Piscinibacter sp. HJYY11: one gene and its partner. The protein of the gene in region 1 interacts with the protein of each later gene in a pairwise test. Links are inferred from orthologs where the notes say so. Each region holds a gene or a part of one and is shown on either strand. Other genes may lie near its edges. The genes, in order: recA and dprA.

Region 1 (5,981 bases):
GAAGCGCAGCTGGCCGAGGTTGCTGCGGTCTTCGTCGGGCGGCACCGGCAGGTTGCGGTCGCCGCTCAGGAATTCGCCACGCAGGCCCAGCACCTGGTAGTAGAGCGTGTCGGTCTCGTCCGTCTGCAGCAGATCGGCCGTGCCGCGTGTGAGCGAGAAAGTCGCGCGCTGCGTGCCGTCGCCCTGCACCTGCAGCGTGATCTGCTGCGACAGCAGGCGGGTCAGCTCGCCGAGCTGCCGGTCGAAGGGCTTGTTGGCGATGCCCTGTGCCACGAGCCAGGTGAGCACGACGCTCATCGGCCACAGCAGCAGCAGCGGGGCGAGCATCCAATCGAGGATCTCGCCGAAGAGGGAACGTTGCTCTCTGCGCAGGGCCACTTAGGTCCGGCGCCGGGCCGCCCCAAGCCGGACGGCGCCCCTTGGGGGCAGGAGTGAAAGCGACTGGCGGGCTGTCATCAGCTCGGAATCTTTTCCAGGCAATAGCCGAGGCCGCGTACCGTCGCGATGCGGATCGGGCCCTGCTCGATCTTCTTGCGCAGGCGGTGGATGTAGACCTCGATGGCGTTGTTGCTCACCTCTTCACCCCATTCGCACAAGCGCTCGACGAGGTGGTCCTTGCTGACGAGGCGGCCGGCGCGCTGCAGCAGCGCTTCGAGCAGGCTCAGTTCTCTTGCCGACAGCTCGATCATCTGGTCGTTGATGTAGGCCACGCGGCCGGTGGCATCGAAGGTGAGCGGGCCGTGCTTGATGAGGCTCGACGCGGTGCCGAGGCCGCGGCGCGTCAAGGCCCGCACGCGCGCTTCGAGTTCCTGCAGCGAGAAGGGCTTGGCCATGTAGTCGTCGGCGCCGAGGTCCAGGCCTTTCACGCGCTGCTCGACGCTGTCGGCCGCGGTGAGGATCAGCACCGGCACCGCCGAGCCGCGTGCTCGCAGCTTGCGCAGCACTTCCAGGCCATGCAGCTTGGGCAGGCCGAGGTCGAGGATCAGCAGGTCGAATTCATGCGAGACGAGCGCCGCATCGGCCTCGGTGCCGCTGGCCACCGCGTCGACCGCATAGCCCGAGTTGCGCAGCGTGCGCAACAGGCCATCGGCCAGGACCTGATCGTCTTCGGCAATCAGTATCCGCATCGTCGTCTCCTTGTGGTCGTCTCCTTGCCAGTGTGAATGAAATTGCTGACGTGAACCATGCGGGAGATCAGCCTGGCGACCACGCGCCCGCATACGCCTCGAGGCCCAGCGCGACGACGGTGGCGACGTCGGGCCCGACTTCGGCGCGGAATTCGCGGTCGGCCTGCGCGACGGCCTGCTCGAAGGCCTTGAGCCAGGCGAGGCCGGTCTCGGTGAAGCGCACGACACGGGCGCGTTTGTCGCGGCTGTCGGCCTCGCGGGTCACCAGGCCCCAGGCGGCGCACTGGTCGACAAGGTCGCCCATGGCCTGCTTGCTCATGCCGGCACGGGCGGCGAGGTCGGTGAGGCGCGAGCCTTCGAGCGCCAGGTGCCGGGTGATGTGGATGTGGGCGGCGCTCACCTGCGCCCGTGCCGCGAGGTTCGACAGCGCGAGCGGCACGTCGAGGTTGCGCGCCATCAGCGCCAGCACGCGCTCGTCGAAGCGGCGCAGCGCGTGGCCCAGCAGGCGCCCCAGGTGGGTCTGCCGCCAGGCGTCTTGGGGGACCGAAACCGTCATCGCCAGATCGTAAGGCAAACTGACCAAATAATGGGTTTACTTCGACCTACTCGGCTTGCAGAATGCTGTTCATTCATCCAGCCTGTCGTTATTTGCAGCTGGTAACCCATTGATCCACAAGGAGAAATTCATGGACGCACCCGTCAAGGCCCTGAACACCGAAAAGGCCAAGGCCTTGCAAGCCGCACTCGCCCAGATCGAAAAGCAGTTCGGCAAGGGCTCGATCATGAAGCTCGGCGAGGGCGAGAAGATCGAGGACATCGAGGTCGTCTCGACCGGCTCGCTGGGCCTGGACATCGCGCTGGGCGTCGGCGGCCTGCCGCGCGGCCGGGTGGTCGAGATCTATGGCCCGGAATCGTCGGGCAAGACCACGCTCACGCTGCAGGTTATCGCCCAGATGCAGAAGCAGGGCGGCACCTGCGCCTTCATCGACGCGGAGCACGCGCTCGACACCTCCTACGCCCAGAAGCTCGGCGTCAACCTGCAGGAAATGCTCATCAGCCAGCCCGACACCGGCGAGCAGGCGCTCGAGATCGTCGACGCCCTGGTGCGCTCGGGCTCGGTCGACCTCGTGGTCGTCGACTCGGTGGCCGCGCTCACGCCCAAGGCCGAAATCGAAGGCGAGATGGGCGATTCGCTGCCCGGCCTGCAGGCGCGCCTGATGAGCCAGGCGCTGCGCAAGCTCACCGCCACCATCAAGAAGACCAACACCATGGTCATCTTCATCAACCAGATCCGCATGAAGATCGGCGTGATGTTCGGCTCGCCCGAGACGACCACCGGCGGCAACGCGCTCAAGTTCTACGCCTCGGTGCGCCTGGACATCCGCCGCATCGGCAGCATCAAGAAGGGCGAAGAGGTCATCGGCAACGAGACCAAGGTGAAGGTCGTGAAGAACAAGGTCTCGCCCCCGTTCAAGGCGGCGGAGTTCGACATCCTCTACGGCCAGGGCATCAGCCGCGAGGGCGAGGTGATCGACATGGGCGTCGAGGCCAAGATCCTCGAGAAGAGCGGCTCCTGGTTCGCCTACAACGGCGAAAAGATCGGCCAGGGCAAGGACAACGCCCGCGAGTTCCTGCGCGAGAACCCGGTGCTGGCGGTCGAGATCGAGAACAAGGTGCGCGAGGCGATGGGCATTCCGCTGCTGCCGGGTGCCGCGGGTGACGCGGAAGCGGCTGCGCCGGCGCCGAAGCGCGGCCGTGCGGCCAAGGAAGCGGCGGCCGCCGAGGAATAAACGCCTCGCATGAAGCCCCGTTTGTCACTGAAAGGCCGGGGCCTTCAGATCCTTGCCCAGCGCGAGCACAGCCGCAGCGAACTGCGGCGCAAGCTGATGGTCCACGCCCGCAAGCCCGCGGGCGAGGGCGAAGCGCCGGTCGATGAGGACACGGCGGCCGAGCAGGTCGACACCGTGCTCGACTGGCTGCAGGCCAACCGCTACCTGAGCGAGGAGCGTTTCGTCGAGAGCCGCATCCACGTGCGGGCGGCGCGCTACGGCAACCTGCGCATCAAGCAGGAGCTGGCACAGCACGGCGTGGCCCTCAGCGCCGAGGTGGCTGATCAGCTCAAGGGCAGCGAGGCGGCGAGGGCGCGCGAGGTCTGGGCGCGCAAGTTCGGCGAACCCCCGCAGGACGCCGCCGAACGGGCACGCCAGATGCGTTTCCTCGCAGCCCGGGGCTTTTCGGGCGAGGCGATTCGCCGAGCGTTGCAAGGCGCAGCGGACGAAGACACCTGATGTGCAACAGGCCTTGAGCGCGCGCGGGTTCCGCACGCTCGCGCTAATTTGGTGCGGTGCGCAATGCTAAAGTGCCGGGCTTTCGCGGCTCCGTCACATTGCATGGGGCCAGCCCCTCCGCCAGACCCACCCGCCACGATGGCCTTGCCTGCCGCCGCGCCCGAGCGCCAGCTCAAGCACACACGCTGCATCGACGTGCAGGTGTTTGCCCGTGGCAATGGATTGTGGGAAGTCGATGCGGTCATCACCGACGTGAAGACCCGCGACACCGAATTCCGACGTGCCGGCGAGCCCATCCACGACATGCTGCTGCGTCTGGTGATCGACGAGCAGTTCAACGTGCTCGAGGCCGGCTCCGAAACCCGCGGCATGCCCTACCCCGGCGCCTGCAACGATCACGGCGATGCGTATGCCAAGCTCGCTGGCCTGAACCTGATGCGCGGCTTTCGCTATGCCGTCCATGAGCGCCTCGGCGGTGTCGCCGGCTGCACCCACCTCACCGAGCTTGCGCAGGTGCTGCCCACCGCCGTGGTGCAGGCCTTTGCCGGCGATGTGATCGACACCCGCGGCGAACAGGGCGTCGACGCCAAACAGCCCTTCCAGCTCGACCGCTGCCACGCCCTGCGTACCGACGGCGCGACCGTCAAGCTGCACTACCCGCGCTGGTACCGGCCGGGCAAGTCCGAAGTTCCTCCCCCCGTTCCTGCAAACCGAGTGAAGAGAGTCCGCGATGAAAATCCATGAGTACCAAGGCAAGGAAATCTTGCGTCAGGCCGGTGTCCCGGTCCCCCGCGGCTATCCCGCATTCAGCGTGCAGGAAGCCTTCGAAGCCGCGCAGAAGCTGGGCGGCCCGGTATGGGTGGTGAAAGCCCAGATCCATGCGGGTGGCCGCGGCAAGGGTGGTGGCGTGAAGCTCGCCAAGTCGCTCGATGACGTGAAGACGATCTCGGGCCAGATCCTCGGCATGCAGCTCAAGACGCACCAGACCGGGCCCGAAGGCCAGAAGGTGCGCCGCCTGTACATCGAGGAAGGCGCCGACATCAAGAAGGAGTACTACGTGTCGCTGGTCACCGACCGCGCCACGCAGAAGGTCGCGCTGATCGCCTCCAGCGAAGGCGGCATGGACATCGAAGAGGTGGCCCACTCCTCACCGGAGAAGATCATCACCGAGTACATCGACCCGCTGACCGGCCTCGGTGCCGAGCAGGCAAAGAAGGTGGCGAAGGCGATCGGCCTGCCCGAGGGCTCGCACGCCCAGGCGGTCGACCTGTTCCAGAAGCTCTACAACTGCTACATGACCACCGACGCGTCGCTGGTCGAGATCAACCCGCTGAACTGCGACAGCAAGGGCAACCTGATCGCCCTCGACGCCAAGTTCAACTTCGACAGCAACGCCCTCTTCCGCCACCCCGAGATCGTGGCCTACCGCGACCTCGACGAAGAGGACCCGGCGGAGATCGAAGCCTCGAAGTTCGACCTGGCCTACATCCAGCTCGACGGCAACATCGGCTGCCTGGTGAACGGCGCCGGCCTTGCGATGGCCACGATGGACACCATCAAGCTCTTCGGCGGCGAGCCCGCCAACTTCCTCGACGTGGGCGGTGGCGCCACCGCCGAGAAGGTGACCGAAGCCTTCAAGATCATGTTGAAGAGCCCCAAGGTGAAGGCGATCCTCGTCAACATCTTCGGCGGCATCATGCGTTGCGACACCATCGCCGAGGGCGTGATCGCCGCGTGCAAGGCGGTCAACCTGCAGGTGCCGCTGGTCGTGCGCATGAAGGGCACGAACGAACAGCTGGGCAAGAAGATGCTCGCCGACTCCGGCTTGCCCATCATCAGCGCCGACTCGATGGCCGAGGCCGCGCAAAAAGTGATGGCCGCCCTGAAGTAATCACGCTAGGACACGAACATGAGCATCCTCATCAACAAAGACACCAAGGTCATCACCCAGGGCATCACGGGCAAGACCGGTCAGTTCCACACCCTCGGCTGCCAGGCCTATGCCAACGGCAAGAACGCATTCGTCGCCGGCGTGAACCCCAAGAAGGCCGGCGAGAAGTTCTCCGACATCCCCATCTACGCGAGCGTCAAGGAAGCCAAGTCGCAGACCGGCGCCACCGTCTCGGTGATCTACGTGCCGCCCGCGGGCGCCGCGGCCGCGATCTGGGAAGCCGTGGAGGCCGACCTGGACCTCGCCATCTGCATCACCGAAGGCATTCCCATCCGCGACATGCTGGAAGTGCGCAACAAGATGAAGGAGAAGGAAGCCAAGGGCGGCAAGAAGACGCTGCTGCTCGGCCCCAACTGCCCTGGCCTGATCACGCCCGATGAAATCAAGATCGGCATCATGCCGGGCCACATCCACAAGAAGGGTCGCGTCGGCGTGGTCAGCCGTTCCGGCACGCTGACCTATGAAGCGGTGGCGCAGCTCTCCGACCTGGGCATCGGCCAGTCGAGCGCGGTGGGCATCGGCGGCGACCCCATCAACGGGCTCAAGCACATCGACGTGATGAAGCTCTTCAACGACGACCCCGACACCGACGCCGTCATCATGATCGGCGAGATC
Region 2 (6,052 bases), 850 kb from region 1 along the record:
CGACCAGCAGCATGTCGCCGGTGTCGAGGCCGGCGTCCATTTGCATGATGGTGATGCCGGTCCGCGTGTCGCCGGCTTCGATCGCACGGTGGATGGGCGCCGCGCCGCGCCAGCGCGGCAGCAGGGAGGCGTGGATGTTCAGGCAGCCGCGTGCCGGCAGGTCCAGCACCCATTGCGGAAGGATCAGGCCGTAGGCGGCCACGACCATCACGTCGGGGCGAACGGCTTGCAGGGCGGCACGGGCCTCCTCCGCGTCGGCGGGGTACTTGCCGTCCAGGCGCAGACTGCGCGGCTGGGCGACCGGAATGCCGCGCGACACGGCCAGCGCCTTCATGGGTGACGGCGTGAGCTTCATGCCGCGGCCGGCGGGGCGATCGGGCTGGGTCAGCACCAGCGGCACCTCAAAGCCGGCAGCCAGCAGGCGCTCCAAGGCGACGGCGGCGAATTCGGGCGTGCCCGCAAAAACGACTCTCATGTCCCGATCTTCATGCCGACGCTCACGAGCGTTGCTCGTCCCGCGTCTTCTTCAGCATCTTGGTCTTGATCCGGTCGCGCTTCAGCGGGCTCAGGTACTCGACGAAGACCTTGCCCATCAGGTGATCCATCTCGTGCTGCACGCACACCGAAAGCAGGCCTTCGGCGTCGAACTCGTAGCTCTCGCCAGCACGGTTGAGCGCGCGAACGCGCACCCGGGCGTGGCGCGGCACCTTGTCATAGATGGTCGGCACCGACAGACAGCCTTCGTCGCCGAGCATCATTTCCTCGCTGCGCTGCACCAGCTCAGGGTTGATGAGCACACGGGGCACGTCTCGGCCCTCGGAGGTGTCGATCACGATCACCCGCTCGTGCACGTCGACCTGGGTGGCGGCCAGGCCCACCCCGTCGGCGGCGTACATGGTCTCCAGCATGTCGTCGACCAGCTGGCGGATGCGGTCGTCGACCTGCGCCACCGGCTTGGCGACGGTGTGCAGGCGCGGATCGGGGTAACGAAGGATGTCGAGCTTGGGCATAGGAAGCAGCGAGAAAACAGCGGGAAATCAACAACTAAGGGGCCACCCTTAGGCTGCTGGAAGGTGTGGACAACGAGCAACGCCGGCCATCGTGACAGGCAACACAACAAAGGTATCGGCGGGTGACTTTCGTTGCGATATCAAGGGTTTAGAGGCAGAATCTGCGAAACTGAATGAAGATTTTCGCCGAAGCGCGGGCACCTTGCCGCACTCGGCTCAGTAACCGCACAGCCCAGCATTGTGCTGTCTGACGCGCCCCGGAGACTTACGTTCATGACCCGAAGCACCCGTCCTGCCCTGGCTTTCTTCCGGGCCTCTGCGATCACTGTGGCGCTCGGCATCGGCCTTGGCGCGGCGTGGGCCGCCGAACCCAATTTCCCGATCACCAGCAAACAGCGCAGCACGGCCCAGCAGGTCGCCCAGGCCGGCGTGCCGCTTTCCGAACTGGCCGACAACGCGCCCGACGTCTACACCGTCAAGTCGGGCGACACGCTGTGGGACATCTCTCGCATGTACCTCAAGAGCCCGTGGCGCTGGCCCGAGCTGTGGGGCATGAACCTGGAGCAGATCCGCAACCCTCACCTGATCTTCCCGGGGCAGGTGCTGTCCCTCATCAAATCGGGCGGTCGCGCCACGCTGCAAGTCGGTCAGATCGGCCCTGATGGCACCCTGCGACTCCAACCGCGGGTGCGGGCAAGCGATCTCAACCGCGAAGGCATCCCGCCGATCCCGCTGCACCTGATCGAGCCCTTCCTGAACGAAGCCGTCATCTTCGAGAGCAACCAGCTCCAGAGCGCGCCGCGTGTCGTCAGCACGCAAGAAGGGCGCGTGCTGCTCTCGCGCGGTGACCTGGCCTACGTGCGGGGCGATGTCGGCAACACCCGCAACTTCCGCGTCTTCCGCGAACCGCGCCCGCTCAAGGACCCGACCACCGGGGAGATCCTCGGCTACGAAGCCTTCTACCTCGGCACCACCGAATTCACCCGCAAAGGCGGCAACATCAACGGCGAGATCGTGCCCGACACCTTCACGGTGACGAGCATTCGCCAGGAAATCCGCGTCGGCGACAAGCTGGCGCCGATCCCGCCGCGCGAGATCGTCAACTACATCCCGCGTGCGCCGCAGAAGGCCATCGCCGGCCAGATTGTCTCGATCTACGGTGACGGCGTGACGGCCGGCCAGAACCAGATCGTCGCGCTGAACAGGGGCAGCCAGGACGGCCTGGAAAACGGGCATGTGCTGGCGCTGTGGCGCGACGGCGTGCGCATGCGCGACAGCACCGACGAAGACCGCACGCGGATCAAGCTGCCGGACGAGCGCCACGGCTATCTCTTCATCTTCCGCGTGTTCAACAAGATGTCCTACGCGCTGATCATCTCGGTCAAGGAACCGGTGTCGGCCGGCGACCGCTTCACGCAGCCCTGACGACACGCCGCGCCGTTCATGGCGCCCGCGATGGATCGGGAGGAAGTCGCCGCCTGGCTGCGGCTCTTGGAGACGCCACACGTCGGCCGCGAGTCGGCGCGCCGGCTGCTGGCTGCCTTCGGGTCTGCAGATGCGGCGTTGACGGCACCGACCGCCGCTCGACGTGAAGTCGTGACAGCCGAAGCGGCCAAGGCGCTGGAGCAGCCCGCCGAGAACCTGCCCGCGCTGCTGGACGCCACCTGGCGGTGGCTGACGGATGAGAGCACCGGGCCACGGCACCTGCTCACACTTGGCGATGCCCGCTACCCCGAACGCCTGCTTCAATCGGCCGACCCACCGCTGCTGCTCTACGTCCAGGGCAACATCGCCCTGTTGAATGCCCACAGCATTGGCGTCGTGGGGAGCCGCAACCCCACGCCGCAAGGCAGGAGCAACGCCCTCGCGTTCTCGAGCCAACTGAGCCAGGCGGGCTGGACCATCGTCTCCGGCCTCGCGCTTGGCATCGACGGCGCCGCGCATGAAGGCGGCTTGGCGGGCCCTGGTCAGACCGTTGCCGTCGTCGGGACGGGGCTGGACCGGGTGTATCCGAGACGGCACCTCGAGCTCGCACGCAGGATCGCCCAACACGGCGCCATCGTGAGCGAATACTCCATCGGCACACCGCCGTTGCCACCCAACTTTCCGCAGCGGAATCGCATCATCGCGGGGCTGTCTCGCGGCACTCTGGTGGTCGAAGCGGCGCTGCAATCGGGCTCCTTGATCACGGCCCGGCTGGCGAGCGAAGCAGGGCGCGAGGTGTTCGCGATCCCGGGCTCCATCCATTCTCCCCAGTCACGAGGCTGCCATGCGCTGATCAAGCAGGGAGCAAAGCTGGTCGAGAGCGCAGAAGAGGTCATCGAAGAGTTTCCGCCAGAAGCCGATGCTCCACCGCAGGCCACGCTGACCGAGGTGGACGAATCCGCCGCAGCACTCGACCCACTGGTCGACGCATTGGGCTACGACCCCGTGACCCTCGATGCCCTCGTCGCCCGAACCGGCTGGCCCGCCCCGGAACTCAGTGCACGGCTGCTGGAACTCGAGCTGATGGGTGAGGTGGCACGCCTGCCGGGGCAGCTCTTTCAACGAGTGAGCACCGGCTGACGCCCTTCGGAACCCGCACACGGCGTGGTGCATTTATTCCGCTTCCACTCGCAGCCCACTGGGTTATCATGAATTCATGTTCGACGTGCTCGTCTACCTGTACGAAAACTACTGGCGGCCGGATGCCTGTCCTGACCATGCCCAGCTGACCCGCAAGCTGTCGGCCATGGGCTTCGAGTCGGACGAGATCGAAGAGGCCCTCTCCTGGCTCGATGGCTTGGCCACGGCGGCGGAGTCGTACGTCGGCGAGCAGAAACCGGGCAGCCTCCGTGTCTACTCGAACGCGGAACAAGAGCACCTCGGCGAAGACTCCATCGGCTTCGTCAGCTTCCTTGAATCCGCTGGCGTGCTGCCTCCATCGATGCGCGAAATGGTGATCGACCGCGCCACCGCGATTCCGGGCGGTCCGGTCGACCTGGAAGACCTGAAGATCATCGTGCTGATGGTCTTCTGGAGCCTTGGGGAAGAGCCGGACGCGCTGATCCTCGACGAGCTCTTCGTGGCCGAAGAAGACCGCCTGATCCACTGACCTCGGGCGAGGCGCCTTCGCAACAAAGCCGCCCTCAAGGCGGCTTTGCTTTTGCCGAGGCAGGTGATCAATGCTCAGTTGAGCAATCGTGTCGGGTCGACGTCGAGCTTTGCCAGAGCACTTCGCGTGGCGCGCACTGTGAGCGATTCGTCCTGCGCCGGGACCAGCAGGCCGGCCTGTAGGAATGCCGCCAAGCGGTTCTGCTGGAACAGGATGCCGCGCCCGTGCGGCGACACGAACAAGGTCAACTGCCGGCGCATGCCCTGCCAGACCAACTGCACCGCCTCGTTGCGGTTGCGATAGTCCAGCATGTACCAGCCGCCGACCTGCAGTTCCTTGGCCCAGGCCAGCATGGCAGGGGTGGCCATGGAGCCGCCCTCGCCGACCACCTCCAGCTCGGCACTCTCATGGCCTGACAGGTCGAGCACCATCGACTCATCGATCTCGATGTCGTCGGACTCCGGCAGCAGCTCTTCGAGCGTCTCCAGGCGTGCCATCAGCTCCTCAAGGCGCTCCGGTGCAATGGTTGCCGTCTTGGCCGTGAAGGCTGCCGCCAGGGAGTTGTTGAGCTTCTGGATGTGCTCGTCCTGCTTGTCGCCCGAGATGTTGGCGTGGTCCATCCCCTCGCGCAGCGTCTTCAGCAGCGGAGGGAGCCGGCGGATCACCTCCGCCCGCTCTTCGCGCGAGACCTTGGCACTGGCCGACCAGATGAGGTCAGCCGCCACGCGCTTCATCGCCTTGGTTTCGTTGCCCTGCGGCCCATGCTTGACCGCGGTCATCGCCATCACGTCGGCCCACACGTGGAAGAGGAACTCGCGCACACCCTCCTGCACCGGCACCTCGTTGAGCATCTTGCGCAGCTCGATCGTGTACTGGATCGCCAGGGTTTCACGCTGCTCGACCTGCTGCGCAAGCGAAACGCCCTTGCGGGTGGTCTCGTTCTCGTTCTTGAAATAGTGTTCGAGAAACTTCTCGAATTCGGTGAGCACGGTCTGGAACACACGCCGGCCGGTGTCGGGGTAGGCCTCGACGACCTGCACGACGCGCTTGATTTCCTTCTCGAGCGTGTCGGCCACCGCGCGGCTGGTGGAGTCGAACCCCATCACGCACGCACCCATGCGGTCGATCAGGCGACGCGCCGGGTGGTCCACGGTGGCGAAGAAATCGGGCTCACTCACCGCCACCCGCAGCACCGGCATTTGCAAACGCGCGAACCAGACCCGCACCACCGCCGGGATACGCTCTTCCATCAGGATGCTCTGGAACAACAAGGCGACGATCTCGATCGTGGCGCGCTCGACGGGCGTGGAAGCTGCCTGTTTCAGCGCCTGCTTGCGCTGGTGCAGTTCCTCCAGCAATGCCGGCGTGCTGACCGGGCCTTCGGCGACACGGGCGCCATCCGCTTGCACGGCCGCGCCGCTGGTCGTCACCAAACGGCGCTGGATACCCTGTTGCGCTTCGTTGATGGCAGCCTTCAAGCCGGCGGAGGCTTGATGCGGCATCTGGGCTGTGCCGGCAAAGTCGGGCACCTGGCGACCGATCAGGCGGTTGAGACGGCCCAGGACTGCTTCTGCGTGGTCGGAGCCTCGCGCAAAACCGCCGGCCCGCGTCATCAGGCGTGTCTCTTCACCCACATTCCCCAATCGGCCATGCCCGCTCGTGGCCGCCGGCACCGGCGCGCTGGGCGTGGCCCCTGCCGGGATCGGCACACCGTACGAGTTGCGCGTACGGCGAATGAAGGGCCGAAGGTCGATATCCGGCAGGACCCGCTGCTGGATCAGCCAGCGGTTGGTCTCGTGATAGGCCTCTTCGGCGAAGTGCGCGAATTCTTCGTGCAACACCGCCTGCAGCGTGCGCCAGGCATCCTGGCTCAGCGAGGCACCGCGCCACGCGCCGGTGAGGATGCGCGCCAGCACATGGGGCCGCAGCACGTCATTGGCGTCGAGTT

The links.
Region 2: the proteins of recA (region 1) and dprA interact in binary tests that used the Bacillus subtilis proteins (3 or more experiments, as listed by UniProt). The link is inferred for Piscinibacter sp. HJYY11 from one-to-one orthologs.

What each region holds. Positions count from the first base shown.
Region 1 is NZ_JAERQZ010000001.1:3,153,471-3,159,451, reverse strand. The notes cover bases 1,039-3,865. They hold recA (recombinase RecA), read left to right. Parts: upstream 1,039-1,813; coding sequence 1,814-2,917; downstream 2,918-3,865. Other genes in these bases: JI745_RS14660 (DUF2889 domain-containing protein), read left to right, coding at 3,554-3,865; recX (recombination regulator RecX), read left to right, coding at 2,927-3,415; JI745_RS14675 (MarR family winged helix-turn-helix transcriptional regulator), read right to left, coding at 1,195-1,683; JI745_RS14680 (response regulator transcription factor), read right to left, coding at 1,039-1,127. Outside these bases: JI745_RS14685 (sensor histidine kinase), read right to left, coding at 1-327; more of JI745_RS14680, read right to left, coding at 456-1,038; more of JI745_RS14660, read left to right, coding at 3,866-4,159; sucC (ADP-forming succinate--CoA ligase subunit beta), read left to right, coding at 4,146-5,306; sucD (succinate--CoA ligase subunit alpha), read left to right, coding at 5,325-5,981. UniProt on the Bacillus subtilis protein: Multifunctional protein involved in homologous recombination, DNA repair and competence.
Region 2 is NZ_JAERQZ010000001.1:4,004,846-4,010,897, reverse strand. The notes cover bases 1,623-4,520. They hold dprA (DNA-processing protein DprA), read left to right. Parts: upstream 1,623-2,465; coding sequence 2,466-3,575; downstream 3,576-4,520. Other genes in these bases: JI745_RS18710 (DUF1631 family protein), read right to left, coding at 4,179-4,520; JI745_RS18715 (DUF494 family protein), read left to right, coding at 3,652-4,104; JI745_RS18725 (LysM peptidoglycan-binding domain-containing protein), read left to right, coding at 1,623-2,435. Also shown: fmt (methionyl-tRNA formyltransferase), read right to left, coding at 1-475; def (peptide deformylase), read right to left, coding at 498-1,010; more of JI745_RS18725, read left to right, coding at 1,284-1,622; more of JI745_RS18710, read right to left, coding at 4,521-6,052. UniProt on the Bacillus subtilis protein: Protein that helps load RecA onto ssDNA during transformation. Binds cooperatively to circular ssDNA, is able to bridge different segments of DNA. Favors the loading of RecA onto SsbA- or SsbB-coated ssDNA and formation of RecA-DNA filaments.